2 regions of the Rossellomorea sp. FM04394 genome follow, and region 1 is predicted to be linked to the other one. Evidence: a T-box and tRNA genes for the amino acid it is inferred to sense, from the RefSeq annotation. Region 1 holds a T-box; the other holds one or more tRNA genes.
The links. The T-box of region 1 lies ahead of ACCB35_RS10145 (tryptophan--tRNA ligase). A T-box ahead of a tRNA ligase gene usually reads a tRNA of that ligase, here a tRNA-Trp.
Positions count from the first base shown of each region.

Region 2: it encodes a tRNA-Trp, which carries the amino acid that the T-box ahead of ACCB35_RS10145 (tryptophan--tRNA ligase) is inferred to sense. The anticodon was not compared.

Region 1 covers NZ_CP168654.1:2,023,813-2,039,097, forward strand. Annotated here, with positions in the region: gene ACCB35_RS10090 (spore germination protein) at 1-30, shown strand, start outside; gene ACCB35_RS10095 (Ger(x)C family spore germination protein) at 37-1,197, shown strand; gene ACCB35_RS10100 (hypothetical protein) at 1,311-1,607, shown strand; gene ACCB35_RS10105 (SCO family protein) at 1,773-2,369, shown strand; gene selB (selenocysteine-specific translation elongation factor) at 2,749-4,635, shown strand; gene ACCB35_RS10115 (VanZ family protein) at 4,916-5,473, shown strand; gene ACCB35_RS10120 (phosphatidylserine/phosphatidylglycerophosphate/cardiolipin synthase family protein) at 5,647-6,861, shown strand; gene ACCB35_RS10125 (hypothetical protein) at 6,974-7,129, shown strand; gene ACCB35_RS10130 (HAD hydrolase-like protein) at 7,388-8,044, shown strand; gene ACCB35_RS10135 (NUDIX domain-containing protein) at 8,058-8,684, shown strand; gene ACCB35_RS10140 (metal-dependent hydrolase) at 8,781-9,407, shown strand; T-box leader at 9,475-9,718, shown strand; gene ACCB35_RS10145 (tryptophan--tRNA ligase) at 9,773-10,765, shown strand; SAM riboswitch class I at 10,886-10,996, shown strand; gene ACCB35_RS10150 (methionine biosynthesis PLP-dependent protein) at 11,088-12,212, shown strand; gene metC (cystathionine beta-lyase) at 12,205-13,389, shown strand; gene ACCB35_RS10160 (bifunctional homocysteine S-methyltransferase/methylenetetrahydrofolate reductase) at 13,406-15,256, shown strand; gene metH (methionine synthase) at 15,237-15,285, shown strand, end outside.
Region 2 covers NZ_CP168654.1:1,270,829-1,286,113, forward strand. Annotated here, with positions in the region: rRNA gene ACCB35_RS06325 (16S ribosomal RNA) at 1-860, shown strand, start outside; rRNA gene ACCB35_RS06330 (23S ribosomal RNA) at 1,083-4,017, shown strand; rRNA gene rrf (5S ribosomal RNA) at 4,316-4,432, shown strand; tRNA gene ACCB35_RS06340 (tRNA-Asn) at 4,440-4,514, shown strand; tRNA gene ACCB35_RS06345 (tRNA-Ser) at 4,522-4,613, shown strand; tRNA gene ACCB35_RS06350 (tRNA-Glu) at 4,633-4,707, shown strand; tRNA gene ACCB35_RS06355 (tRNA-Val) at 4,749-4,824, shown strand; tRNA gene ACCB35_RS06360 (tRNA-Met) at 4,896-4,969, shown strand; tRNA gene ACCB35_RS06365 (tRNA-Asp) at 5,077-5,153, shown strand; tRNA gene ACCB35_RS06370 (tRNA-Phe) at 5,171-5,246, shown strand; tRNA gene ACCB35_RS06375 (tRNA-Thr) at 5,260-5,335, shown strand; tRNA gene ACCB35_RS06380 (tRNA-Tyr) at 5,355-5,438, shown strand; tRNA gene ACCB35_RS06385 (tRNA-Trp) at 5,473-5,546, shown strand; tRNA gene ACCB35_RS06390 (tRNA-His) at 5,558-5,633, shown strand; tRNA gene ACCB35_RS06395 (tRNA-Gln) at 5,673-5,744, shown strand; tRNA gene ACCB35_RS06400 (tRNA-Gly) at 5,749-5,823, shown strand; tRNA gene ACCB35_RS06405 (tRNA-Cys) at 5,831-5,904, shown strand; tRNA gene ACCB35_RS06410 (tRNA-Leu) at 5,914-5,997, shown strand; tRNA gene ACCB35_RS06415 (tRNA-Gly) at 6,002-6,075, shown strand; gene ACCB35_RS06420 (carbohydrate ABC transporter permease) at 6,548-7,444, shown strand; gene ACCB35_RS06425 (carbohydrate ABC transporter permease) at 7,444-8,271, shown strand; gene ACCB35_RS06430 (ABC transporter substrate-binding protein) at 8,354-9,631, shown strand; gene ACCB35_RS06435 (sensor histidine kinase) at 9,772-11,583, shown strand; gene ACCB35_RS06440 (response regulator) at 11,564-13,138, shown strand; gene ACCB35_RS06445 (ThuA domain-containing protein) at 13,154-13,879, shown strand; gene ACCB35_RS06450 (Gfo/Idh/MocA family protein) at 13,902-14,927, shown strand; gene ACCB35_RS06455 (Gfo/Idh/MocA family protein) at 14,945-15,285, shown strand, end outside.

The DNA of each region.
Region 1 (15,285 bases):
AGCCCGGATGATGATACAAGGAAGGGATAGATCATTATGATCAATATGATAAGTAAGCTCATCTTAGTTGCTGCAGCCCTTTTATTAACAGGATGCACAGGGTCAAAAAACATTCAGGACCTAACTTATATCGTCTCGATCGGATTGGATTATAATGAAGAGAACGAGTTATATACAGCATATATTCAAGGCTTGAATTTTGCCAATGTAGCCAAGCAGGAGGGGAGTAAGCCGACAGAGCCTGTTCCGACTTTTGTCGGTTCTGCTTCCGGTAAAACCCTGAATATGGCTGTAAGAAACCTATATAAAGCATCGAGGCCATCATTGTTTTTTGGACATACAAAAACGCTCGTCGTCTCAAAAAATTTGATCAAGTTTAAATTCAAAGAAGTTCTGGAGGATGTGGGCAGAAATCGATCATTAAGGCCCAATCTTCTATTGTTTACAACTGACGAGAGCATCGAGAAAATCTTTAAGTTGAATGGTTTATTTCAATATCCTCCCGTTTATACAGTCCTTTTGACAGAAGAAACCGTAGAGGCTTTACAAGATGATATTAGTGCAACAAGTTTAATGCATTTTCTTCGGGAGTACTATGAACCGATGGGGACAGCGTTCATCCCAAATATCAGTATCGATAAAAAATCCTGGCAAACCGATCAACCATACCCTGTACTTTATCTGAACGGTTATAGTCTGTTTCAACAATCACAATTCAAAGGAGACCTTCCTTCTGAACCCTCCATCATCGTTGATTGGTTGCTTACCAAAAAAAATCAAATCGATTATCCTCTATATATCGATGATGAATTGGTATCTACATTTAAACTATTGACGAAAGAGCCTAAAATAAAATACAAGGAAGAAAGAGGTGATTTCTCCACCTTTTCACTTGAAGTCAGCGTGAAAGCAGAGCTAATTGAAAAATTAGTGGATGCTCCATATAAAGATGTTAAAAGTACCTTGGAAAAGTCTTTGGAAAATGAAATTAAAAAAGTGTATAATATTGGGTTGGAAAAGCAAGTGGATTTACTGAATGTAGGTGAAAAATGGTATAGATACCATCCACTAAAGTTTAGAAAGCTTGAAGAACAGCCTTCATTCTATTTAACAGACCATTCATTAGACGAAGTGAAAGTAAAAGTGGATATTACACATTTCAACGCCTATCGTTACGATCACAAAAGCATGGAATAGGATCAGTGTAGAAAAACACCAAAATAAATTGGTGTTTTTCCCTTTTTCTCTTTCATTTTCCAGGTCATTTGAATAACATGGAAATAGTATGAATTTGAATGGAGGAATCACTGATGAAAATAAGTATCTACATATTACTATTGTTAGTATCTGCCGTAGTGGCGATTGGGTGGAGCTGGAAAAGGCTTTTGGATTTTAATACCTATAAAAAACCATTCTTAGAGGGAGTCGCACTTCAATTTCTTTTTCTTCTCTTTGCATCCGTATGGTGGCTCATAACAGAGGATACTTCAGATGGGGTCATAGGTGTTTTCTATTATTTTCTTGCTTTCCTTACGATAATGGTCGTTCATGGATTTACGCTGCACTATTTATTTTCCAAGAAAAAAATGGAGGAACGGGAAGAATGAGTGTGATGGGGGGTTAACTAGTTTATTAGGAAAGGGATTCTACTATTGGAATGGGAGCATAGCTTTCACAAAATAGACAATGAATCTTACCGGTACTGATTGTTTTTTGATCCCCTTTTTACTAACATAGAATGGGAGAGACAGATAAAGTCGGAGGAGATAAAGATGTCAAAAACCAAAACATTAATTGTGGTGATGACCATCATCGGGATTCTCCTTGCAGGTTGCAGTAATAGTAACTTTCAAGCAGAAACAGATTATGAAGTGAAAGAATTTTCTTATACGAATCAAAATAATCAAGAAGTCGGTTTGAACGATCTGAAAGGACAAGTCTGGATCGCAGATTTCATATTCACTAATTGTGAAACAGTGTGTCCACCCATGACCTTTAATTTAACGAAGCTTCAAGAAAAGCTGAAAGAAGAAGGAGTAGAGGATTACAAAATCGTCTCCTTCAGCGTAGATCCTGAAAATGATACACCGGAAGCATTAAAGGAGTATATTTCAAATTTTGAAGCAGATGCAAGTAAATGGGAACTACTTACAGGTTATGAATTTGACGAGGTTAAGGACCTTGCGGAACACTCCTTCCGCTCGATTGTAGCCGACGATCCTAATTCCGATCAGATGATTCATGGTACCAGCTTTTATCTTGTGAATCAAAAAGGTATAGTCGTAAAAACGTATAGTGGCAATAGTGATGTCCCTTATGATGAAATTGTCGAAGATATGAAAACATTGATTCAAGAGGGGTCTGAATAGATTTTATAGGAAGGAGAATCACAGAATATCAGGTGATTCTCCTTTTTTACAATTGAATTAACATTCCTACATCAGGGTTTAAAGGATTATAATGATAAAAAGGGGAACCGCTATGTCGGGGAATGTTGTCCGGCAAGGTTTAGACCTGAATGGAAGGATTGCAAATAAATTAAAGAGTAGCAGGTGAAGAAACATTCGAAACTCAAAAGGTATGATGATGATTGACATAGCCATAACCTTATTTATATTGATATGGGTATTGAAATCTTTTTCAGATGGAGATGTATGGAAGGGAATCTTATTCGCCATTTGTTTTGCCATAATGGCCGGCGTCCTATTTTTCCGGTTCAAAAAGAAAAGATAGAGAGCAGGTGAGAGGATGGCGAAGCAATACTATACGATTGGAATGGCCGGACATATTGATCACGGAAAAACCACTCTCACAAAGGCCCTTACTTCTGTCGATACGGATCGATTAAAGGAAGAAAAGGAGCGCAGCATCTCGATTGAACCCGGGTTTGCCCCTTTATATCATGATGAAGATATGGAGATTTCTGTAGTGGATGTTCCTGGTCATGAGCGGTTTATTCGCCAGATGATCGCAGGTGTGGCAGGGATCGATCTCGTTGTGTTAGTGGTAGCGGCAGACGAAGGTGTGATGCCGCAAACGAAAGAACATCTTGATATCCTGGCGTTACTGGGAATTACTCACGGCATTGTCGTGTTGACGAAAATTTCCAAAGTTGATGAAGAACTGAGGGATATGGCTCTTGAAGAAGTGATGGATGAGTTGAAGGAAACGGTATTTGAAAGGGCCCCTGTCTTGTTGGCAGATAGTCTTTCAGGAGAAGGTGTCGAAGAGTTAAAACAGAAAATCATTACTACGTTAAAGGACATGGTTTCAAGAAGTGTCAGAGGCGATTTTCGTTTACCGATTGATCAAGTTTTCACTGTAAAAGGTCAGGGAACTGTCGTAAGAGGGACTGTTTTTGGAGGTACCCTGGACACTGGAGAGGAAATAATGATATTACCCCAGGGAATACATACGAAAGCGAAACAAATTCAAGCTCATCATAGGAAAGAGAGTCGTGCTTTTGCCGGTCAACGTGCAGCGATAAACCTTTCAGGAGTGGGTTACAAAGAATTGAAAAGAGGAAATGTACTCGTCACATCCACACATTTTTCCGTGACCAACACGATTGATGTGTGTCTCGAAATATTATATGCGGTAAACCATCCTATAAAACAAAGAATGCCAGTTGTGGTTCATGTTGGAACTTCCGAAGTGATGGGGAAGCTTGTATTTTTTGATCGAAATAAAGTGGAGTCGGAAACGGAGCCTATTTTATGTCAGATCCGGCTTGATGAATCGATTGTTGCCAAAAGAGGTGATCGTTTTATACTAAGAAGACCCTCTCCGATGGAAACCATCGGAGGAGGCTGGATTATTCAGCCAAATGGAGGGAGATACAAGTTTGGAGAGGAAACGATGGCCCTTCTTCAGTCTGAACGGCATGGAACGCCTCAGGAGAGAGTTCTAAGGCTGCTTGAACAATACAAATGTGTAGATGAAGATTTCATCTTACGAGAAGCCTCTTTAACACACACAGAGCTGCATGATATGCTGCAGGGTGATGATCAGTGGATTGTACTTTCACAATCCAAAGTTTCACATTTAAAAATAGTGGAAGAATGCGTGGAATCGATCGATCAGATTCTTCGAGGGTTTCATGAGGAGTTTCCTTTATTAAAAGGGATCAATAGTGGTGAATTGAAGCAATCTTTAAAGGAGTACACAGGAGATTTAGTGGACTATGCGATTGAGCAAAAACATTGGAAACAAAGCAGTGGCATTCTTTGTTTAGAGGGGTTCATTCCTCACTTGCCTCCTCAATGGGAGAAACGATGCAGTCAGCTCCTTGACTTATTAGAGGCTGATGGAAGACAAGTAAAAGACATGGAAGAGTATTTTCATCAAGTAGGTATTCCTCCAAAGTGGCAGTCTGATTTTCATCACTTTTTCATCCAAGAAAAAAAAATCGTGCCGTTGGATGATAAAAAGGCCTATTCCTATCAGATTTTTATGAAAGCCGTTGAAGACTTAAAAGAAAAAACCGGTGAAACATTCGATATAGCAGATGCCAAAGAGGTTCTGGGATTATCCAGAAAATACATGATCCCGTTTTTAGAAAAGCTGGATAAGGATGGTCTGACTTTGAGGATCCAGGAGCTTCGTAAGTGGATTGGAACAGGTGCAAGAGGATGAGGAGTTAGCTATAGATATTCGTGGGGAAGGAGAGACGGGTTTACATGTTCAAAAATTAAGGTATAAAGGGTTAGGTGAATATGTTGACCCGATCGATTTTTATATGTAGCCAATAATGACCTTTCCTGACAATTTAAATTATTCTACTTGGAATGGTATCGAAAAAAGGCTGTAGAAGTGACATTTGCCACCTTGTCATAATGCTTCTCTTTCAAACATATATCATCGTAAATAAACTAAATCAGAGTTTGTAGCTTAAAGGAAAGTAGGAAACGGAATCATGAAAGAATTATGGAGCGCATTTGGTTGGGTTCTTCCAATTATAATAGTTGTGACGATCTCCCTTATCTTTGCGGTCTCCTTTTGGAAGAAAAGAAATGGGAAGGGCAGATGGATGAACCTACTGCCTGTACTATTTACGTGCATAACGATAGGAGGCATATGTTTAATCACTCTGACTCCTTTGACAGGTGGAAATGTGTCAGAGGGATCGGTGAATTTCGACCCATTTTCTAATCTTAAGTTGAATTTAATTTACCGAAATCATTTAGATGTACCCATCAGAAACCTGCTGGCCAATATATTATTGTTTATTCCATTAACCTTTTTTATAGCTTGGTGGATGAGACATTCGAAACAACTTATACTGATGGTCACGTTTATTGGGGCACTATTTTCCTTCGGTATAGAATGTGCCCAATATTATTTACCATTAGGAAGAGCAACGGATATTGATGATTGGATTATGAATACGCTAGGTTCATTTATAGGTGGTCTCCTATTTGTGAGCGGACGTTTTATCTATAATATGTTGAAAATCAATAAGAAAATAAACTGAGAGTATTAACGATTTCGTTAATGCTTTTTTTTTGTCAAAAATTAACGCAAAACTGCTTAAGCAGCATGATAATTCTGTAGATAACCTTTGGAACCATATAAACTTTCAAAGGAGATGCATAGTCTCTTCCCTTAAACAAAAGCTAATACTACATAAAAAGGAGGTGAGTTCCCTTGCTGAAAAAAGGATTTAAATTAATCCTGATAACGGCTGCAGGCATCGTGATTTTATTCCTCATCATGCACTGGGATGTAAAACAAGGTGTGAAAAACTATGCGAGAACTCACCCAATGACGGAAACACTTCCTCATAAAGCTGCAATCAACGTCTACAATACTGGGAATGACTTATATAAAAAAATGTTTGCAGATATTAAAACAGCAGATGAGCTTGTTTGGATTCATTTTTTCATTATCAGGGACGATCAGATTTCCAACGAGTTTTTTGATTTACTGATTGAAAAGGCCAAGGCAGGTGTAGATGTTCGTCTATCTGTTGACTACCTGGGTTCAGATATAAAAAAGGAAAGTATAAAGAGGATGGAAGAAGGAGGGGTGAAGTTTGTAAAAAGCAGGCCTCTATCCCTAAAGAACATCTTCTATTCCCTCCATCATCGGAATCATCGCAGGCTCGTTTCCATTGATCAAAGAATTGCCTATATTGGAGGATTCAATATGGGGGATGAATATTTAGGCAAAGACCCGAAGCTAGGTTACTGGAGGGACTATCACTTACGGTTGGAGGGGGAGGCAGGGATTGAGGTGGCACAGCAGTTTAAAAGGGACTGGGTCGAGGATGGAGCTGAGAGTATGGAAAGCGTGCCTCCTACTCTTACTTTAAGTGAAAATGAAAAGAGCAGCGTTCATTTCTTGTTTTCGACAGGCGACAGTATCGTAGATAAGACAGTAAACTGGATTAACAGTTCGGAAGAGAGCATCACGATTACAACGCCATACTTTTTACCAAATGGGAAACTTGTATCAGCTTTAAAGAAAGCAGTGAAGCGCGGGGTGAAAGTGAAGATTCTCGTCCCGGACAATACCGATGCATGGTTTACGAAGCCGCCAAGTTATAGAATAGAGAAAACTTTGTTGGAGAGCGGAGTGGATCTCTATTTATACGAAAAAGGATTTTTCCACGGGAAAGTGCTGATCATTGATCATAAATGGGCTGATATAGGTACAGCCAATTGGGATCCACGAAGCTTCTACTTAAATGATGAGAGCAACTGTATCATTCGCGATGCCAAAGTTGCCGGGGAATTAGAATCACTCATCCAGAATGACATTAATGATAGTAAGAAGCTGACCATGAAGGCCTTTAATGAACTCCCTGCCTGGGAAAAAGCGCTTCGTAAAACCCCTGATTGGATATATTATTATTTCTGAGAATAAATATTTTTATTGAATAAGAAAATATGGTAAAGTGATTTCATATCTTAATAAGAATACACCTTACCGAAGAAAGGGATTGTCCATGAGCGAGCTCTTGTTTGTATCTTTGTTTATTCTTTCGTTATTGGCTTTTAAGTTTTTTAACGTGTTAAAGAAGAAGCATGTATCAAAGTCTCACAAGTCAGTAGCAGTTAGTATCGTGATCTTTTCTGTTATCGGCATGATGTTGACGGTCCTCTTTTATCTTCCCAATGCATCTTAAAGAAAGCAAGCTATACACCGATTTAAGGAGTAAACACACAAGAGAAGCATTCTTGTGTGTTTTTTTGCGATGTTTTAGTGATAGTGTGAATAAAATAATGACCGGTCCTACATTCTTACTGGCAATAAACGCAGTTGCTTTCATTCTGCTGTGAATTTGATATGATTATAGAAGGCTTATTTCAAATAAGCAAGATAATGACTTAAGTATAAAACGCCCAACATTTTGAGGTACGAAAGGCAATAAAGGAGAATATGGATGAAAGCTGCAATGATTTTTGACATGGATGGAACTTTATTTCAAACGAATCGTATTCTTGAAGCTTCACTTCATGATACCTTTCAACTACTAAGAGATGAAGGAATGTGGAAAGGGGATACACCTCTTGAAGTATATAGAGAAATTATGGGTGTACCTCTTTCTGTTGTGTGGAAAACACTTTTACCACATCATCCCTTACATATACATGGTAAAGTGAATGAAGTGTTTCAAGAAAAGTTGATTGAAAATATCCAGAAAGGAAAGGGAGCTCTCTATCCACATTCGGAGGAAATATTAACCTATTTAACAGGGAGAGGGTTTCCGGTCTTTGTGGCAAGCAACGGATATCCTCATTATTTAAAGGCGATCGTCAAGTACTTTCGTTTGAACCAATGGATTTTAGACTGCTACAGCATTCAGGAAATACAATCAGATGACAAAGGGGAATTGATTCGAAAAATCAAAGAAGATCACAATCTTACACATGGGATTGTGATTGGAGATAGATTGTCTGACTTCAAAGGAGCAGAGTTAAATCAATTTCTTTCGATAGGTTGTGCCTTTGATTTTTCTCAGGAAAAAGAATTACGTGAAGCGGATATTGTGGTTAAAGATCTCTTGGAGGTTAAAAAGTATCTGGAAGAAATGAAATGAAAGAGGGATTAGGGTGGAGAATGAACAATTAGCCGTCTTTGATAAACACGGTAATAGGCTTGGAGTAGCCAGTCGTTCTGAGGTGCATCTAAAGGGATATTGGCATGAAACTTTTCATTGCTGGCTTGCGCATTATGATAAGAGTAGTAGGGAGGCCTATATTTATTTCCAACTGAGAAGTGATAAGAAAAAGGATTTCCCCGGCTTACTTGATATTACCGCAGCTGGACATATTTTATCGGAGGAGAAGGTTGAGGATGGTATAAGGGAAGTTCATGAAGAGCTTGGGCTTCTTATTACGATAGATGAACTGCAATCATTGGGAATTGTAAAAGGAGAGTTAATTCAACGGGATATGTTCGACCGGGAACTAACTCACGTGTTCTTGTATTCCAAGCCGGTTGCATATGACGAATTTCAACTTCAGTCAGAAGAATTGTCCGGTATTTACCGTTCGACTCTTCAAGATTTTAATGCACTAGTTGAACAAACCAAAGCGGAAATCGACGTGGAAGGATTTCTTGTAAATGAGGCAGGAAAAAAGGACTTCGTTAAGCAAAGGGTGAGTTACCATCACTTTGTTCCTCATGAAAGGTCCTATCTTCTTGACATTATTTCGCGCATATCGGCTCATCTTTAGAAATTAATCCGTACTTCCCATAGTCAGTATGGATAATAAAGGCTATTATAGTAATCTAGTACATACATATTGTGATAAGAGAGTAGGAGGACACACTTGAACGGCACAGCACATATGGCAATAGGAGCAGCAACAGGATTTATTGTGGCCAACTCATTTGGGTCTGGTCCGGATATAACCGCAGCCCTCGTTGCAATAGGCGGGGTATCCGGACTCATGCCTGATATGGATATTGACGGAAAGCTTAGTAACAGGGTTACTCTTTCATCGAAAATGATCAGGTCAGTGGCACAAATCATTGGTTTTTTAATGATGGTATACAGCTATCTTGAAGGTATAGGGAAAGAACGGTGGCTTGGGATTGGTTATGGAGCCGGAATGATGATTCTCTCAAGTTTCATCACTCAGAGAAGGATGCTGATGATCACCGGGGTCGGCGTAACGGCATGCGGTTGGCAATTGAATGAAACGTGGTTATTTTTGTTGGGGATATATATCATCATCGCTTCATTTGTTCCACATCGGAGTTACACCCACTCTGTCCTTGGAATCATCTATTATGGAGTGATTGCCCATTATCTTGAGTCTTCCTTAATGATGGATGGAGTATTCGAAGCTTGTGTAATCGGATATGCCAGTCACTTGATCGCCGATATGAAATTTCTTCCTTTTAATAAAAGAGGCATAAAGCTTTTCCTTCCCCTCTTCTCGAAAGAAATATAATCCTATGCAAACACCTATTGACCATTATTTTCCGATGCATTAAAATAATGGAAACAAGTAAATACTTGAAACGGCAATGATAAAGAAAAGTAGGCGAACGAAACACTTCAGAGAGCTGATGGTTGGTGCAAATCAGTGTGGGAAGGTCGTTGAATGGGCTTTGGAGCTACCAGGCTGAAAACAGTAGGTTATGGCGGATGGTCTCACCGGTAAAAGAGACAGTGTATTGAAGTCTGAACTTCTGTACATGAAAAGCGCGTTTACGGTAGGTAAGCGAATGAAGGTGGCACCACGGGTTTCTCGTCCTTTTTTAAGGAAGAGAAGCCCTTTTTGTGTTCTTTCATGATATAAGGGAGGAGATAATGATGAAAAAACAAGTTCTGACGGGTATCAAACCAACAGGGCGTATTCATTTAGGGAATTATATCGGTGCGATTAAACCTGCATTACGATTGGCAGAAAATGAATCCTACAACACAGCTTATTTTGTTGCGGATTATCATGGTTTAACGAAGATACATGATCAGCATGAAATGAGAGAACTGTCCTATGGAGTGACAGCAGCCTGGTTAGCCTTAGGGTTGAATCCTGATCGAGCGATCTTCTACCGTCAATCCGATGTACCTGAAATCTTTGAATTGAGCTGGATTCTCGCTTGCTTTGCACCGAAAGGATTAATGAACCGCGCTCATGCGTATAAATCAATGGTCGAAGATAATCAAAACAGCGGCAGAGAAGCAGATGCAGGGGTCAACATGGGCTTATTCACCTACCCGATATTGATGGCCGCGGATATCCTTCTATTTCAAACTGAACTGGTTCCTGTTGGAAAAGACCAAATTCAGCATGTTGAAATTGCCAGGGACCTGGCAGAAAACTTTAATAAGCAATATGGCGAAACATTTGTTCTTCCCGAGTATATCATACAGGAAGAAACATCTGTTCTACCGGGACTTGATGGAAGGAAAATGAGTAAAAGCTATAACAATACGATTCCTTTATTTGAAGAACCGAAAAAACTGCAAAAACTAATCAATAAAATCAAAACAGATTCCTCAACCCCCGAAGAGCCTAAGGATCCTGAATCGTCCGTCATATTTTCGCTCTACAAAGAATTCGCAACATCCGATCAAGTTGAAGAAATGAGAGGGAGATTTCAAGGAGGAATAGGCTGGGGAGAAGCGAAAAAAGAACTCTTTGGAGTCATGAATTCATTCATTGAAGAACCGCGATCCAAATATAAAGAACTGATGGCAAATCCCCATTTGCTGGATTCCATACTGCAAATGGGAGCAATAAAAGCGCGGGAAAAAACGATCCCATTCATGAAAGAGATTAAAAGGAAAATAGGAATTTAAGATTGATTGAAATATAACATCGTGAGGGATTTGTTTTTCAGATAATTCATAATTCTTATTGACTTTTCTTTTCCTTTGTTATAAGTTATGGGAAAGTTATTTTTCACAAATTCATATTGTTTCTTATCAAGAGAGGTAGAGGGACTGGCCCGAAGACACCTCAGCAACCAGCCGCAAGATTCAGGTATGGTGCTAATTCCAGCAAGTTGATGTCAACTTGGACGATAAGAGGGAGAACGAACGTACAAAACCTTCTTATTTTCATAAGAAGGTTTTTTTGTTTTTTCCCTTTTCGTTTTCAGGGAGAGAAAAGGAGAGAAGAATGTTGAAAAAACATATTGATACTTTGCTTGTCCAGGCAGGGAACCGGAAGGATCCTGCAACGGGTGCTGTGAGCCTGCCCATTCATTTATCGACTGCTTATGAACATAAGGGGATTGGCCAATCGACAGGATATGATTACACGAGAACAGGAAATCCAACACGCGGCACCTTAGAGGAAGCTCTTACTCTATTAGAGGAGGGGCACAGGGGATTTGCCTTCAGTTCGGGGATGGCAGCGATTCAGGCAATCCTTGGCTTATTCTCGACTGGGGATGAATTGATCGTATCGAGAGACCTTTATGGGGGAAGCTACCGTTTATTCGTTCAGTATGAAGCACAATACGGAATCAAATTTCATTTTGTTGATACAAGTGATGCAGGCTCTATAGAAGAACAAACTTCTAACAGAACAAAAGCCATATTCCTTGAAACGCCAACCAATCCATTGATGAATGAAGCAAGTATATCTGAGGTTGCCGGTATTGCAAAGCATAATGGATTGCTTTTAATTGTCGATAATACTTTCTATACACCTGTGCTGCAAAAGCCTCTCACTGAGGGAGCAGACATTGTCATTCACAGTGCGACGAAATACTTAGGGGGCCATAATGACGTGCTGGCGGGAGTCGTGGTCGTAAACTCAGAGGAGTTGGCGGAAAAAATCTACACCATTCAAAATTCAATCGGCGCGGTTCTCGCACCTTTTGATTGTTGGCTCTTATTAAGAGGGATGAAAACCCTTAGTCTCAGAATGGCTCAGCATGAAAAAAACGCAAGAAAACTTGCCGACTATCTTGAGGGGCATGAATGTGTAACGGACGTTTTGTATCCGGGGAAAGGCGGCATGCTCTCTTTTCGCATCGCAAAGGAAGAATGGGTGGCACCCTTTCTCCGCCAATTAAAAGTGATTACGTTTGCTGAGAGTTTAGGGGGGGTTGAGAGCTTCATCACCTATCCCGCAACCCAGACACATGCAGACATTCCTGAAGAAGAACGAAAAAGGCTTGGTATCTGCAACAGACTCCTGCGGTTTTCTGTAGGAATCGAATTTATTGATGACCTGATAGCAGATTTGGAGAATGTTTTTCATCAATTGGAAAAAGAGGTGCTTACGTATGAGTAAAAAACCATTTTCACTACAGACGTCACTCATTCATTCTCACGGATTTGATGAAGAAACAGGAGCGGTCTCTACGCCGATTCATCATGCAACAACTTTTCATCAACAGGATTTCGACCAGTATGGAACATATGACTACAGCCGATCGGGAAATCCAACGAGGGAAACCGTCGAGGAAACGATAGCTGAGCTCGAAGGAGGGGTAAGGGGATTTGCCTTTTCATCCGGAATGGCGGCAATCTCAACAAGTTTTCTATTATTATCGAGCGGGGATCACGTTCTCGTATCAGAAGAAGTATACGGTGGGACCTACACGATGATCACGGAAGTCCTCACTAAGTTTGATATAGAATACTCCTTCGTGAACATGAAGGACCTGCATGAAGTGGCTTGTTCAATCAAGCACAATACAAAAGTGATCTATATGGAGACACCATCGAATCCGCTGCTGAACATCACGGATATTGAGGGAGTCGTTAAGCTTGCCAAGGCAAATGGATGTTTAACGTTCCTCGATAATACATTCATGACTCCCCTGCTGCAAAGACCGATCAGTCTGGGTGTAGATGTTGTCCTCCACAGTGCCACGAAGTTTCTTGCCGGCCATAGTGATGTCTTAGCGGGGCTTGCGGTAACGGGGAATGAAGAGATTGCGGGGAAACTTGCTTTCCTGCAGAATTCGTTTGGTGCGGTCCTCGGGGTCCAGGATTGCTGGCTGCTCTTAAGAGGAATGAAAACACTGCACGTAAGGTTGAAGGAGTCTTCTGAATCGGCATATAAGATTGCAAGCTTCCTAGAAAAGAGAAAGGAAGTTGAAGAAGTGTACTACCCGGGCTTGAGCTATCACCCCGGTCGTGAAATTCAAGTTCGCCAGGCAGAGGGGCCAGGTGCGGTTCTTTCCTTCCGATTGAAAGGAGAAGAGGAAGTGAAGCAACTTATACAACATGTAAACATTCCCGTATTCGCCGTAAGTCTTGGGGCAGTGGAATCCATTTTATCCTATCCTTCAAGAATGTCACATGCTTCCATGCCAAAAGAGGAAAGGGAAAGAAGAGGTATTACAGATGGTTTATTGCGATTATCAGTAGGACTTGAAAACGTGGATGAATTAATTAATGATCTTAAAAACGGTTTAGATAGTATTCAAAAGATCAATAGAAACAACGTGATAAATCTATAAAAAAGGAGGGAACGTCATGAAGCCATTGCTGGAAGCACTGAAAGAGAGAATATTGATTGCTGATGGGGCGATCGGAACACTTTTGTATTCATATGGAGTGGACAGATGCTTTGAAGAATTGAATCTATCCCACCCCAATGAAGTGTTGAAAGTCCATAAAGAGTATATTGATGCAGGAGCAGATATCATTCAAACCAATACGTATGGAGCCAACTATCAAAAGCTTTCCAGATACGGATTGGAGGATTCGGTAAAGGAAATAAATACAGCTGCCGTTCGTCTGGCAAGAAAAGCAGCAGGTGACAACACCTATATCCTGGGTACCATCGGGGGAATCAGGGCGATCAAACAAAATGTGTCGCTGGAAGAAATCAAGAGAAGCTTCCGGGAACAGCTATACTGTTTATTACTAGAGGGTGTAGACGGCATTTTACTTGAAACCTATTACGATTTTGAGGAATTGACAACTGTATTAAACATTGTAAAGCGTGAAGCGGACATTCCTATCATTGCTCAAGTTTCCCTTCATGAAACCGGAGTTCTTCAAAATGGAATGGAAATAAGAGATGCCCTTCAACAATTAGAATTACTGGGAGCAGATGTTGTCGGCATCAATTGTCGCATGGGGCCATTTCATATGGTGAATTCCTTAGAGGAAGTTCCATTACCTAAACGGGCGTTTCTATCCGTCTATCCCAATGCCAGTCTGCCAAACTATGAAGAAGGCAGATTCTATTACTCTGCTGAGCCTGATTACTTTGGGGACATAAGCAACGAATTGCGATTGCAAGGTGCAAGAATCATTGGTGGCTGTTGTGGAACCACACCTGATCACATTCGTTCTGTAGCTGCAAGGTTAAAAAGCCGGGAGCCCGTGAAAGAAAAAGTGGTGAAAAAGAAAAAGGTTGTTCAGTTATCATCACCTTCTGTCAGGGGAAACTTGCTGCATGAGCAGGTAAGAGAAAAGAAAACGATCATTGTTGAACTAGATCCACCTAAGCATCTCGACACGAAGCTTTTCTTCCAAGGGGCTGAGGCATTAAAGGAAGCTGGAATTGATGCACTTACGCTTGCTGACAATCCGTTAGCGTCGCCTAGGATAAGTAATGACGCCATTGGGAGCATGGTCAGATCCAAGTTTGACCTTACACCTCTGGTTCACATCACTTGCCGGGATCGAAACCTGATTGGACTTCAGTCTCATTTAATGGGCTTACACACGTTAGGGATACACAATATATTAGCAATAACGGGTGACCCGGCCAAGATTGGAGATTTTCCAGGGGCAGCATCCGTTTATGATTTATCTTCCCTTGAACTCATTGAATTGATTAAACAGAACAATGAGGGGATATCCTTTTCAGGTAAATCACTCCGGGAACGGACTCAGTTTTCAGTAGGTGCAGCTTTCAATCCGAATTTCCGTCATTTAGACGCTTCCGTAAAGAGGCTTGAAAAGAAAAAGAAAGCAGGTGCTGACTATTTCATTTCTCAACCGATCTTTGGGAAAGAGCAGCTGATTCAAGTACATGAAGCTACAAAGCATTTAGATGTTCCGATCTTTATAGGGATCATGCCGTTGATCAGCTCAAGAAATGCAGAGTTTCTACATCATGAAGTACCTGGAATCAACGTTCCAGAAGAAACAAGACAAAGAATGAAGGAAGCGGGAAGTGATCCCGTCATTACAAGAGCAATTGGCATGGAGATAGCCAAAGACTTACTTGATACAGCAATAGATCTGTTTAATGGGATTTACCTTATCACACCTTTTGTACGTTATGATATGAGCATTGAATTGATTCAACATATACAAGAGAAAACAAAACCGGAAAGAGAGGTTCCCTATGGCCATCACTTTGTTTGAAGAGCAGCTTAGGAAAAAAATACTCGTAC
Region 2 (15,285 bases), 750 kb from region 1:
GTAGCGGTGAAATGCGTAGATATTTGGAGGAACACCAGTGGCGAAGGCGACTTTCTGGTCTGTAACTGACACTGAGGCGCGAAAGCGTGGGGAGCAAACAGGATTAGATACCCTGGTAGTCCACGCCGTAAACGATGAGTGCTAAGTGTTAGAGGGTTTCCGCCCTTTAGTGCTGCAGCTAACGCATTAAGCACTCCGCCTGGGGAGTACGGTCGCAAGACTGAAACTCAAAGGAATTGACGGGGGCCCGCACAAGCGGTGGAGCATGTGGTTTAATTCGAAGCAACGCGAAGAACCTTACCAGGTCTTGACATCCTCTGACAACCCTAGAGATAGGGCTTTCCCCTTCGGGGGACAGAGTGACAGGTGGTGCATGGTTGTCGTCAGCTCGTGTCGTGAGATGTTGGGTTAAGTCCCGCAACGAGCGCAACCCTTGATCTTAGTTGCCAGCATTCAGTTGGGCACTCTAAGATGACTGCCGGTGACAAACCGGAGGAAGGTGGGGATGACGTCAAATCATCATGCCCCTTATGACCTGGGCTACACACGTGCTACAATGGACGGTACAAAGGGCAGCAAGACCGCGAGGTTTAGCCAATCCCATAAAACCGTTCTCAGTTCGGATTGTAGGCTGCAACTCGCCTACATGAAGCTGGAATCGCTAGTAATCGCGGATCAGCATGCCGCGGTGAATACGTTCCCGGGCCTTGTACACACCGCCCGTCACACCACGAGAGTTTGTAACACCCGAAGTCGGTGAGGTAACCTTTTGGAGCCAGCCGCCTAAGGTGGGACAGATGATTGGGGTGAAGTCGTAACAAGGTAGCCGTATCGGAAGGTGCGGCTGGATCACCTCCTTTCTAAGGAAGATTTACTAAACAAGTTGACAGTCGAAGTTTTGTTCAGTTTTGATGGTTTAATTACTATCAGGGATTTTTGCGGAAGCAAAATATCCTTCCATAATGTCTCTTGCGAGATAAAAATGGATTTGTTCTTTGAAAACTAGATAAAGATAAATTGATAGTCAAGAAATTACCGAGTATCGCCATTTTAGGTTTTAAACCTGATGTAACAACCAATTCGGTTAAGTTATGAAGGGCGCACGGTGGATGCCTTGGCACTAGGAGCCGACGAAGGACGGGACTAACACCGATATGCTTTGGGGAGCTGTAAGTGAGCTTTGATCCAGAGATTTCCGAATGGGGGAACCCATTGTTCGTAATGGAACAATATCCTTACTTGAATACATAGAGTATGGAAGGCAGACCCAGGGAACTGAAACATCTAAGTACCTGGAGGAAGAGAAAGCAATTGCGATTCCCTGAGTAGCGGCGAGCGAAACGGGATGTAGCCCAAACCAAGAGGCTTGCCTCTTGGGGTTGTAGGACACTCTATACGGAGTTACAAAGGAATGAAGTAGACGAAGAAGTCTGGAAAGGCTCGTCAAAGAAGGTAACAACCCTGTAGTTGAAACTTCATTCCCTCTTGAGTGGATCCTGAGTACGGCGGGACACGTGAAATCCCGTCGGAAGCTGGGAGGACCATCTCCCAAGGCTAAATACTCCCTAGTGACCGATAGTGAACCAGTACCGTGAGGGAAAGGTGAAAAGCACCCCGGAAGGGGAGTGAAATAGAACCTGAAACCGTGTGCCTACAAGTAGTCAGAGCCCGTTAACGGGTGATGGCGTGCCTTTTGTAGAATGAACCGGCGAGTTACGATCCCATGCAAGGTTAAGTCGATGAGACGGAGCCGCAGCGAAAGCGAGTCTGAATAGGGCGAATGAGTATGTGGTCGTAGACCCGAAACCAGGTGATCTACCCATGTCCAGGATGAAGTTCAGGTAACACTGAATGGAGGTCCGAACCCACGCACGTTGAAAAGTGCGGGGATGAGGTGTGGGTAGCGGAGAAATTCCAATCGAACTTGGAGATAGCTGGTTCTCTCCGAAATAGCTTTAGGGCTAGCCTCATGTGTAAGAGTCTTGGAGGTAGAGCACTGTTTGGACTAGGGGCCCTCATCGGGTTACCGAATTCAGACAAACTCCGAATGCCAAAGACTTATCCATGGGAGTCAGACTGCGAGTGATAAGATCCGTAGTCGAAAGGGAAACAGCCCAGACCACCAGCTAAGGTCCCAAAGTATACGTTAAGTGGAAAAGGATGTGGAGTTGCTTAGACAACCAGGATGTTGGCTTAGAAGCAGCCACCATTTAAAGAGTGCGTAATAGCTCACTGGTCGAGTGACTCTGCGCCGAAAATGTACCGGGGCTAAACGTATCACCGAAGCTGTGGATTGACACCTCTAGGTGTCAGTGGTAGGAGAGCGTTCTAAGGACTGCGAAGCTAGACCGTAAGGACTGGTGGAGTGCTTAGAAGTGAGAATGCCGGTATGAGTAGCGAAAGATGGGTGAGAATCCCATCCACCGAATGCCTAAGGTTTCCTGAGGAAGGCTCGTCCGCTCAGGGTTAGTCGGGACCTAAGTCGAGGCCGATAGGCGTAGACGATGGACAACAGGTTGATATTCCTGTACCACCTCTTTTCCGTTTGAGCAATGGGGGGACGCAGGAGGATAGGGTAAGCGCACTGCTGGATATGTGCGTCTAAGCAGTTAGGCTGATGATGAGGCAAATCCCATCATCGTGAAGGCTGAGCTGTGATAGCGAGCGAATTATAGTAGCGAAGTTCCTGATTCCACACTGCCAAGAAAAGCCTCTAGCGAGGAAAAAGGTGCCCGTACCGCAAACCGACACAGGTAGGCGAGGAGAGAATCCTAAGGTGAGCGAGAGAACTCTCGTTAAGGAACTCGGCAAAATGACCCCGTAACTTCGGGAGAAGGGGTGCTCTGGTAGGGTGCAAGCCCGAGAGAGCCGCAGTGAATAGGCCCAGGCGACTGTTTAGCAAAAACACAGGTCTCTGCGAAGCCGTAAGGCGAAGTATAGGGGCTGACGCCTGCCCGGTGCTGGAAGGTTAAGAGGAGTGCTTAGCGCAAGCGAAGGTGCGAATCGAAGCCCCAGTAAACGGCGGCCGTAACTATAACGGTCCTAAGGTAGCGAAATTCCTTGTCGGGTAAGTTCCGACCCGCACGAAAGGCGTAACGATCTGGGCACTGTCTCAACGAGAGACTCGGTGAAATTATAGTACCTGTGAAGATGCAGGTTACCCGCGACAGGACGGAAAGACCCCGTGGAGCTTTACTGTAGCCTGATATTGAATTTTGGTACAGCTTGTACAGGATAGGTAGGAGCCTTGGAAGCCGGAGCGCTAGCTTCGGTGGAGGCATCGGTGGGATACTACCCTGGCTGTATTGAAATTCTAACCCGCGCCCCTTATCGGGGTGGGAGACAGTGTCAGGTGGGCAGTTTGACTGGGGCGGTCGCCTCCTAAAGAGTAACGGAGGCGCCCAAAGGTTCCCTCAGAATGGTTGGAAATCATTCGCAGAGTGTAAAGGCACAAGGGAGCTTGACTGCGAGACCTACAAGTCGAGCAGGGACGAAAGTCGGGCTTAGTGATCCGGTGGTTCCGCATGGAAGGGCCATCGCTCAACGGATAAAAGCTACCCCGGGGATAACAGGCTTATCTCCCCCAAGAGTCCACATCGACGGGGAGGTTTGGCACCTCGATGTCGGCTCATCGCATCCTGGGGCTGTAGTCGGTCCCAAGGGTTGGGCTGTTCGCCCATTAAAGCGGTACGCGAGCTGGGTTCAGAACGTCGTGAGACAGTTCGGTCCCTATCCGTCGTGGGCGCAGGAAATTTGAGAGGAGCTGTCCTTAGTACGAGAGGACCGGGATGGACGCACCGCTGGTGTACCAGTTGTCTTGCCAAAGGCATCGCTGGGTAGCTATGTGCGGAAGGGATAAGTGCTGAAAGCATCTAAGCATGAAGCCCCCCTCGAGATGAGATTTCCCATCACGTAAGTGAGTAAGATCCCTAGAAGATGACTAGGTAGATAGGTCAGAGATGGAAGCATGGCGACATGTGGAGTTGACTGATACTAATCGATCGAGGACTTAACCACACTATAAAGCGGAGGCGGCTTGAACAGAGACGACAAGCATTTCTGGGCAATCAGAAGAGGGTGCCTTTTACCCTCAGCTGATTGAACTGAAATGACTTCGAGTCTCTAGCCGCCGGAGCTGGAATGGTATCTACTTGAAGAAGCAGATACAACATTGGTCGATATTCGGCTTTCTTGACATCAATTCTTTATCTAGTTTTCAGGGAATGAATTTTATACAAAAATATAAAAAAAGCCTTGAAAAATTATATCTACGCGATATAATAGTACTTGTCCTTAAAAAAGAGACAAGAAATTGTCTGGTGACAATGGCGAAGAGGTCACACCCGTTCCCATGCCGAACACGGAAGTTAAGCTCTTCAGCGCCGATGGTAGTTGGGGGATCTCCCCCTGTGAGAGTAGGACGTCGCCAGGCATATCGTTCCGCAGTAGCTCAGTGGTAGAGCTATCGGCTGTTAACCGATCGGTCGCAAGTTCGAATCTTGCCTGCGGAGCCATCATATTGGAGAGCTGTCCGAGTGGCCGAAGGAGCACGATTGGAAATCGTGTAGACGGTTAACGCTGTCTCAAGGGTTCAAATCCCTTGCTCTCCGCCATAACAATTCTTTTTACTAAGGCCCATTGGTCAAGCGGTTAAGACACCGCCCTTTCACGGCGGTAACACGGGTTCGAATCCCGTATGGGTCACCAACACTTTTATCCGAATGTGAAAAACAAACAATTAATATGTTGGAGGATTAGCTCAGCTGGGAGAGCATCTGCCTTACAAGCAGAGGGTCGGCGGTTCGATCCCGTCATCCTCCACCATGATTTTCACGAAGCGTAGTGAAAAAAATCTTCCATATTATATAAGATTATATAAGTTACAATTATATCGTCGCGGGGTGGAGCAGTTCGGTAGCTCGTCGGGCTCATAACCCGAAGGTCGCAGGTTCAAATCCTGTCCCCGCAATACCATTTTTGACTTGGGATAGCATAATCCTTAATGAGTCACGCATGGATAGTTATTTTGACTAACGTCAAGGTAATGAAACCTATTTTGCTAACGCAAAAAGCTTTGGTCCGGTAGTTCAGTTGGTTAGAATGCCTGCCTGTCACGCAGGAGGTCGCGGGTTCGAGTCCCGTCCGGACCGCCATTTTTATTTTACATAGTGGCTCAGTAGCTCAGTTGGTAGAGCAATGGACTGAAAATCCATGTGTCGGCGGTTCGATTCCGTCCTGAGCCACCATTTATTACTTGATGCCGGTGTAGCTCAACTGGTAGAGCAACTGACTTGTAATCAGTAGGTTGGGGGTTCAAGTCCTCTTGCCGGCACCACTCGAGTGATATAATATTTGGAGGGGTAGCGAAGTGGCTAAACGCGGCGGACTGTAAATCCGCTCCTTCGGGTTCGGCAGTTCGAATCTGCCCCCCTCCACCATTTGTTTTTATCTAAGCAGAATATCTATTCTTATAGGGGTATAGTTTAAAGGTAGAACGAAGGTCTCCAAAACCTTTGGTGTGGGTTCGATTCCTACTACCCCTGCCAATTTTATCATGGCGATTGTGGCGAAGTGGTTAACGCACCTGATTGTGGTTCAGGCATTCGTGGGTTCGATTCCCATCAGTCGCCCCATTAAAGTCACATTTTTATTTCCGTGACATATACTATCAGTGGGCTATAGCCAAGCGGTAAGGCATCGCACTTTGACTGCGACATGCGTTGGTTCGAATCCAGCTAGCCCAGTAGTGCGGAAGTAGTTCAGTGGTAGAACACCACCTTGCCAAGGTGGGGGTCGCGGGTTCGAATCCCGTCTTCCGCTCCAATATTAAGGCGGCATAGCCAAGTGGTAAGGCATGGGTCTGCAAAACCCTGATCACCGGTTCAAATCCGGTTGCCGCCTCCAAAATGTAATGCCGGTGTGGCGGAATAGGCAGACGCGCACGACTCAAAATCGTGTTCCTCTGGAGTGCCGGTTCGACCCCGGCCACCGGTACCACATCGCGGGTGTAGTTTAGTGGTAAAACCTCAGCCTTCCAAGCTGATGATGAGGGTTCGATTCCCTTCACCCGCTCCAACTTACATACGACAGGCTTTCTCATTATGAGGAAGTCTTTTTTATTGTCTAATTATGAAAAATCATCTGTTTAGCATGACTTTCATCGTTATTGACGCTTATCTAATCGACTTCGCTCCATTTACTTTCGATCAAGACCAATATATTTTCAAAACTGGACCATTTATTTTCAATTCCACGATTTTATTTTCAAATTTTCCACTTTTATTTTCAATTCCAAGATTTTATTTTCAAAAACTCATTGCACGCTGGGGTCACCTAACTAAACCAAAGAAGTCCAACCTTTTCATATACCCACCACAACACCAAACCCAAACCCATCTAGTCAAAATTTTACACCTTCTTTGTCAATTGAGTTCCCCTTTTTAAGTAAGCGCTACCATTATAATATAAGAAAGCGATTACATAATTAAGGGTGGTGAGACGGGTGGAACCAAAGATTCAGACTGGACCGGTAAGCAGAGACGTACAAATGAAAGCAGTGACGAAGAAGAAGTTCAAGTATAAGAGCTTGCTGACGTATGCTGCCTTTGTTGGACCGGCACTTATATTTTTCTTAGTGATTCAGATTCTTCCATTTTTGATGGGTGTGTATTATTCGTTTACCTCATGGAATGGTGTCAGCTCAGTTGTGGAGTGGGTTGGATTTGATAACTACAAAAAGATCTTCACAGATGATAAGACATTCTTTAATTCCTTTATGTTCACGACGAAGTTTATGTTTGCAGCCGTGATTATTAGTAACTTGATAGGTTTCGGGTTTGCGCTGCTGCTGAATGCAGCATTGAAGACGAGAAACATTTTGCGGACAGTGTTTTTTATTCCGAACGTGATCGGTGGATTGCTACTCGGGTTCATCTGGCAGTTCATTTTTGTTAAAGGGTTTGCCTCACTTGGGAATATGACGGGGATTGGATTCTTTAAGATGCCTTGGCTGGGTGATGAAACGACGGCATTCTGGGGGATTGTCATCGTGTTTGCATGGCAGATTTCGGGATACATGATGGTCATTTACGTAGCAGCTTTACAGGGGGTGGACAACTCATTGCTTGAAGCAGCGAGGATAGATGGGGCATCAAACTGGACGTTGTTGACGAAAATTATCATTCCATTGATTTTACCGGCGTTCACGATTTGTTTCTTCTTGACGATTTCAATGGCCTTTAAGATATTCGATTTGAACATCTCGTTAACAGGTGGGGGACCATTCAATTCTACACAATCTGTGGCGATCAATATTTATCAAGAGGCGTTCCAGAACAACCGCTATGGCCTCGGGACAGCCAAATCGATCCTGTTCTTTGTGGTAGTGGCAGTGTTTACTACGGTTCAGGTGATGGTGACGAAGAAGAAGGAGGTTCAGGCATAATGGGCAATCGCTATACGAAAAGAACGTTTGTATTAGAGATCATCGGTATTGTCATAGGGCTCATTTTCCTTATTCCTTTCTACTTCGTACTGATCAACTCGGTGAAGCCATTTGCAGCGATTTTGATCGATGCGGCTGCGTGGCCAAAGGAATTTGTTTTCTCTAACTATGCGAAAGTGTGGGAGATCATCAACTTCCCACGTGCATTCTGGAACTCCTTGGTCATCACCGTTTTCAGTAATATTGGATTAGTGATCATCAGCTCGATGGCGGCGTGGAAAATGGTTCGTACGCCAGGGAAGTTCAGCAAAATCTTATTTGTCATCTTTGTATCAGCCATGGTCATTCCGTTCCAGACAGTGATGATCCCTCTTATGAAGGTAGGGGGAACGTTAGGGCTTACGAATAGCATTCCAGGTTTGATCCTTATGTACTTCGGATTTGGCGTACCACTTTCCCTTTTCTTGTATCATGGATTTGTGAAAACCGTTCCGATTGAGATTGAAGAATCCGCGATGATTGACGGGTGCAGTCAGTTTGGTGTGTTCTGGAGAATTGTCTTCCCATTACTTAAGCCGATAACAGTGACTGTGATCATTCTGAACACTTTATGGATTTGGAATGACTATCTGCTTCCGCTTCTTGTTTTACAGGATGCAGAGCTGCGCACGATTCCACTCGCAGCAAGCTCGTTCTTCGCTCAGTATACGAAGCAATGGGATATGGGTCTGGCAGCATTGGTGCTTGGCATTACTCCCATTATCATTTTCTTCTTGTTTTTACAGAAGCATATCATCAAAGGTATTGCTTCAGGGTCAATTAAGTAGATATAAAGTTTCTGTCAAGATGGTCTATCATTGATACAGAAATTTATATAAAATATTTTATATCAGGGAGGTCAATCCATTTATGAAACGTATACTTTTACTTTGTATGTCTTTGGTTTTAGTTTTTGGAATTATTGCCGGCTGTTCTTCTAAAGACACTACAAGCAAATCAGGCGGAGAGTCTGGATCAGGTGACGATGTAGTAACTCTTAATTTCTTCCAGTTCAAGGTTGAAATTGCTGATCAGCTTCAAGAAATGATCAAGGAGTTCGAAGCTGAGCATCCAAACATTAAGATTAAGCTTGAAACAGTAGGTGGAGGTGCTGATTACGGTGCCGCTTTAAAAGCGAAATTTGCTTCTGGTGAAGAGCCGGACATTTTCAACAACGGTGGTTTTAAAGAGTTAGAGCTTTGGAAAGAGAAATTAGCGGATCTTTCCGGTGAGCCATGGGTTGAGCATGTTCTTCCAATCGGTAAAGTTCCGATGACGGATGAAGACGGTAAGCTTTATGGTATGCCGGTTAACCTTGAAGGCTATGGATTTGTATACAATAAAGATTTATTTGAAGAAGCAGGTATCACTGAGCCGCCAGCAACAATTGATGAGTTAAAAGACGCTGCGAAGAAGCTTGAAGCGAAGAAAATCACACCATTCTCAGCGGGTTACGGCGAGTGGTGGGTAATTGGTCAACATTTACTTAACATTCCGTTTGCTCAGCAGGAAGATCCGGATGCGTTCATCGCGGGACTTTATGATGGTTCTGAGAAAATCGTAGGAAATGAAAAGTTCAAGCAATTCAAAGAAGTGTTAGATACTGAACTTAAGTATGCAAATGATAACCCATTAACGACGGATTACAATACACAAGTAACGCTTTTCGCTTCTGGTGAAACTGCGATGCTGCAACAAGGGAACTGGACTGAGAACATGATCACTGAGATCAATCCTGAGATCAACATGGGCTTCCTGCCAATTTCTATCAGCAATGATGATAGTGCTGATCGCCTTCCTGTAGGTGTACCGAATAACTGGGTATTAAACAAGAACTCAGAGCATCTTGAAGAAGCGAAAACTTTCTTGGAGTGGATGGTTTCATCTGAAACCGGTAAGCGTTATATCACGGAAGAGTTTGCGTTCATCCCGGCATTCGATAACATCGAGCCGAATGGTCTTGGTGACTTAGGTCAGTCCATCCTTGACTACTCTAAAGAAGAGAAGACGATTCCTTGGACTTGGTTCAAATGGCCGGATGGAGCAAATAAGGAATTCGCTGCAACGATCCAGGAATATGCTGCGGGCAAAATTGATTACGATACTGTACTTGAGCGATTCCAGCAAACATGGGATAACTTGAAGTAAATGAAATAATAGAAAGCATGTCTACCCGGCATGCTTTCTATTTTATAAGTTTAATAGGAATATTTCGAAAAAACACTTCCAAGAGCGGGGAAAAACACTTTATACTAGTGTATAAGTGAGACCTGGGAGGTCCGTCCCTCATGTTAAAGACCAGCATTCGGAATAAGTTGATTGTGTTGTTGATGATTACGACGATTGTGCCGTTCGGCAGTTCGATTATTATTACATATTTGTATACGAAGGATTCCATAGAGGAGCAGGTGGTGGAGGAGAGCAGCAATCTTCTTTATCAGGGAAAGGTGAATCTGGAGAGCTATATCAATGAGCTCAACGGGTTAACTCTATCACTCTATAATAATCCTGATTTTATTAATTTCATGAGATCACCCGGCCAAGAGAATAATTACTTGACGATCGGCATTGTAAAGAATGTTGTGCAAACGATTCTCTACACGGGTGATACCATTAACGGGGTACGTATTTCCTTCGCAGATGGTGACCGGGTCATTTCGGCAACAAAGCGCTCTACTGTCGTATTTTCCAGTAAGGTAAGGGATTCTCAATGGGAATCCTTCAGAAATGCAGAGCGCAGCCCTTATAACATGTATATTGAACCCACACATAGTCAGGAAGAAAAGAATATTAACCGTTCGAAGGATATTGTCACGATTCACCGGGCATTCCGAAACGTTCCCGGTGATGAGGTGCTTGCGTATATTTCACTGGAGGTCTCGCCTGACAAAATCATAGATTTGAGTAGAAACCTGTATAACTCTAAGTCAGAGGAATTTTATCTTCTTTCTTCGGAAGGGGAAATGATTTATAGCTCGGACCGGGATGTGTCGGACGATGGCAACAACCAGAAGTGGATTAAGAGGATAATGGAATCAAAGGATGTATCAGGGACCCTCGAGTGGAAGGAGGACTCCTTCAACGGGGTTATGATGTACGACCAGCTACCAGCTTCGGCCGGCGGTTGGCTGTTAGTGAAGCGGGTTCCTTACGTAAATCTTTATGAAAGTGCATTTAGTGTCGCGAAGATTAATATCCTGTTTGGAGTTCTTGGGCTATCCCTTGTGGTGCTTGCGACACTATTTGTTTCTTTTAAAATTACTTCACCCATACGGATTCTGCTTCAAAATATCCAACAGGTTGAAAAAGGGAATATGAAGGTGCAGCCTGAATCGTTCGGTTCCGATGAAATCGGGATCCTTGGCTTCAGGTTTCAGCAGATGATCGAGCGGATCAATCATTTGATCAACCGTGAGTACAAGCTCGAACTTGAAAACAAGACGAATCAATTAAAGGTCCTCCAGTCTCAAATCAATCCGCATTTTCTCTATAATGCCCTGCAATCCATTGGAACGCTTGCTTTAAAGAACAAGGTTCCGCAAATCTACTCCCTGATCACCCACCTTTCCAAAATTATGAGGTACGGGATGAATATGGAGGAGGATGTGGTTCCGTTAAGTAAGGAAATCAATTACACGAACGCCTACCTTCTTTTACAAAAAGAACGTTTTGGTGAAAATCTGGATTACAGTGTAGAGGTAGAAGATGAGGTGATGGAGATCCCAGTACCGAAGATGATCCTTCAGCCTCTCATTGAAAACTACTTCAAGCACGGATTCGATATCCGGGACGGGGTAGGGCGTATATGGCTATCTTGCTTTCAGGATGAGGAAGAGTTGGTGATGATTGTCCGTGATAATGGTGTTGGCGTAACGGAAAGCAGACTTCTTGATATAGGGGACCATTTTAAAGCAGATGCATGGAATAAAACAGGGGATGAGACCAATATCGGGCTGAAGAATGTTTACGTTCGCTTAAAGCTCTACTATGATCACCTGGCCACTTTACAGCTTGAAAATCATGATGAGGGAGGCTTTATGGTCACCATGAGACTGCCAATAAGAATGGAGGGTGAAGCAAATGAAAGCAATCATCATTGACGACGAAAAGCATGTGCGTGAGGGGTTACTTTTATTAGCGGAATGGGACAAGCATGGGATCCAAACCATTCTGGAGGCAGAAGATGGGGACGAAGCCATCGAATTGATCACAGAGCACCGGCCGGAAATCATTTTCACTGATATGAGGATGCCGAAGCGGGATGGCATCAATCTTTTGAAATGGCTTCATGCCTCTGACCTTAAAAGCAAAACCATCGTTGTAAGCGGGTATGATGATTTCGAGTATATGAGAAACGCGATCTTTTATAAAAGCTTTGATTATATTCTGAAGCCGATTGAACCGGATGTGTTAAATGAAACGCTGGATAAAGCGGTAAAAGAGTGGAATGACCAGGCTCGATCAAGAAAATCCCAAGTCGAGGAAAATCGAGTGATGAATGAGGTAAAGCCCCTTTATTGGGATCGGTTATTCACAAGTCTCTGTGCGAAGGAGAGTATTACCACAGAAATGGTAGAAAAGGTTGAACAGGAGTTTGGGATTGCTATTACAAAGCTTGCAAAGACCGTTGCCCTCATCCCCATCAAACCGATCGTGGAGAAGCTCTTTCAAGGAGACCGGGACCTTGCCTTCTTTACCCTTATCAATATTTGCAATGAATTGCTGCGAAAGCAAAATGATGGGGTTTGCTTCCGTAATGGGAACAAAGAGGAAGAGCTTGTGATTCTCTTCTGGAACGATAAAAATGTGACGTATCTGTTAGAGGAAATCTACTCATTGATCTATCAATATAGTAAACTCTTTACGATCATTGCACTTGGACAGAAGTCTAAGAAAGTAAACGAAGCGTATGAATCTGCTTTACAGGTTTATCTTAAGCATTCCCTGCTTGATCAAAAGAAAATCGTCACCCATAAAGATGTCAATAGACAGCCCCTTCTGCATTTGTTGGATCACTCCAATGAATTGAAATGGGCAATCCGTTCAGGGAGCCGGGAGCAGGTTCAGTCCCAGTTGGACAGGATATTTTCACAGCTGGGAACAGGTCATGCACTCTCACTGGAGCAGCTCCAGGTATGGGAAAATCAATTTGAGTTATTACGTAATAATTGGTTGAAAGAGTATGAGATTCAGCATCAAGCACAATTTTATAGAGGCCTGGATTATTGGAATGAAGACGGCTCGTTTTCGTTCAGGAAATTTAAAGAGGAAAAGGCAAAAGAGTTCAGTGAATTAATTCAAACCCTCTCAAAGGCAAAGTACCAGCGGGAAAAGAACAATATGCAGCATATTGAAGAATATCTTCAGCAGCATTATCAAGAGGAAATCAATCTTCAAGACATTGCCGATCGCTTTTACCTAAGCAGGGAATATATCTCACGTAAGTTCAAACAGGATTATGGATCTACCATCACGGATTACGTTACGAACATCCGGATGGAAAAGGCAAAGAAACTGCTTGAAAATCCTTATTTGAAAATCTATGAAGTTGCCTATGGTGTAGGGTATGGGAATGAGAAATATTTCAGCAAAGTATTTAAGAAGCACGTCGGTATGACACCAAATGAATACCGGCACTTACAATCAAACACATAACTTGGAGGTTTTACAATGTTGAACGTTACAGTATGGAATGAAAATCGTCATGAACAGAAGAATCCGAAAGTGAGAGAGGTGTATCCTGAAGGAATTCATGGTGCCATTGCCTCCTTCCTGGGAGAAGCATCATTCAATGTGAAAACGGCTACATTAGACGAAAATGAGCATGGATTGACGGAAGATGTGTTGGATGGTACAGACGTATTGGTGTGGTGGGGACATATCGCCCATGATGAAGTGTCTGATGAAGTGGTTGAAAGAGTGAGGCAGCGTGTCCTTGACGGAATGGGCTTAATCGTCCTTCATTCAGGCCATTTCTCTAAAATCTTCAAAACATTGATGGGCACTTCATGTGATTTAAAATGGCGGGAAGCTGATGAGAAAGAACGCATCTGGATTGTCGATCCAAGCCATCCGATTACAGCCGGTTTAGGGGAATACTTCGAACTGGAAAAGGAAGAAATGTATGGGGAGCATTTTGACATCCCAGCCCCTGATCAGCTTGTGATGGTGAGCTGGTTCGAAGGTGGGGAAGTGTTCAGGAGCGGGTGTACGTATCAGCGTGGTAACGGGAGAGTATTCTACTTCCGTCCGGGGCATGAAACGTATCCGACCTATTACAATGAAGACGTTCAGAAGGTCATCATCAATGCAGTGAAATGGGCATCACCTGTAGATCATGCGAGACCGGTATACGGAAACGCACAGCCGTTAGAAGAAATCAAAGGATCTAACTAAAGAACAAGAGGAGGAAAAAATCATGAGTAAATTAAAAATCGGGGTTATCGGGTGTGGAAGCATCGCCCAGCATCGTCATCTGCCGGAATATGCAAACAATGAAAACGTTGAAGTGGTAGCAGTGTGTGACATCGTGGAAGAACGGGCATGGAAAATAGCCGATGCATTCGGAGCGAAAGCGTATACCAATTATAAAGAACTACTGGCAAACGCTGAAGTGGAAGCAGTGAGTGTGTGTACACCGAACTACCTGCATGCTCCGATTTCCATTGATGCACTTAACGCGGGTAAGCATGTATTGTGTGAGAAGCCTATGGCCACTTCAAGTGAAGAAGCTCAAGGCATGATCGATGCCGCTGTTAAAAACGGTAAAAAACTGATGATCGCTCATAACCAGCGATTTGTCCCTTCTCATCAAAAAGCGAAGCAGCTGATTGAAAGTGGTGAAGTAGGTAAAATCTACAGCTTCCGTTCTGCATTTGGTCACGGTGGACCTGAAGGCTGGAGTGCTGACGGGAAAGACAGCTGGTTCTTTAAAAAGGATGAAGCGTTCATCGGTGCCATGGGTGACCTTGGTGTACACAAAACCGATCTCCTTCGTTACATCTTAGGGGAAGAATTTGCAGAAGTCGGTGCCTTTGTTGAAACAAGTGCAAAGGAAAATGCAAATGTGGATGATACGGCTGTCTGTGTATTGAAAACCGAAAGCGGTACAATCGGTACCCTTGCAGCAAGCTGGTCTTATGTTTCGAAAGAAGACAACTCTACTATCATTTATGGAGAGAAGGCCATCCTACGTTTAGAGGATGATCCGGTCAACTCACTCATCGTTCAATACTCAAGCGGAGAAGTGGTGAAGTATGAGCTTGGCGGTATTCAGACAAATGACGAGGGCGGTCAGACGAATTCCCGTGTGATCGATCAATTTGTCGACAGCATCCTTCATGATGCAGAGCCACCTGTTCCAGGGGAAGAAGGAAAGAAATCGTTAGAAGTGGTATTATCTGCCCTGGAATCAAGTGAAACAAAACGGATTGTAAAATTGTAATAGAGGTGAATGCAGCAATGACTAAACTTCGGATGGGAGTGATCGGCGTAGGGGGCATTGCCCAAACGCGCCACATCCCTACTTTTATAAAACTTTCAGATTCTGTATCCATTGAAGCGATCAGTGATATCAATCCTGTCACTGCTCAAACCGTGGCAGAAACCTTTAGCATTCCGAACGTGTTCAGTGACTATCGGGACATGTTCGGGCATGTGGATGCTGTGACGATCTGTACTCCGAATAAATTTCATGCGGAAATCACGATTGCAGCGCTCAAAGCCGGGCTCCATGTGTTTTGTGAGAAACCGATGGCCATGACTCCTGAAGAATGTGAAATGATGATCGAAGCTGCGGAACA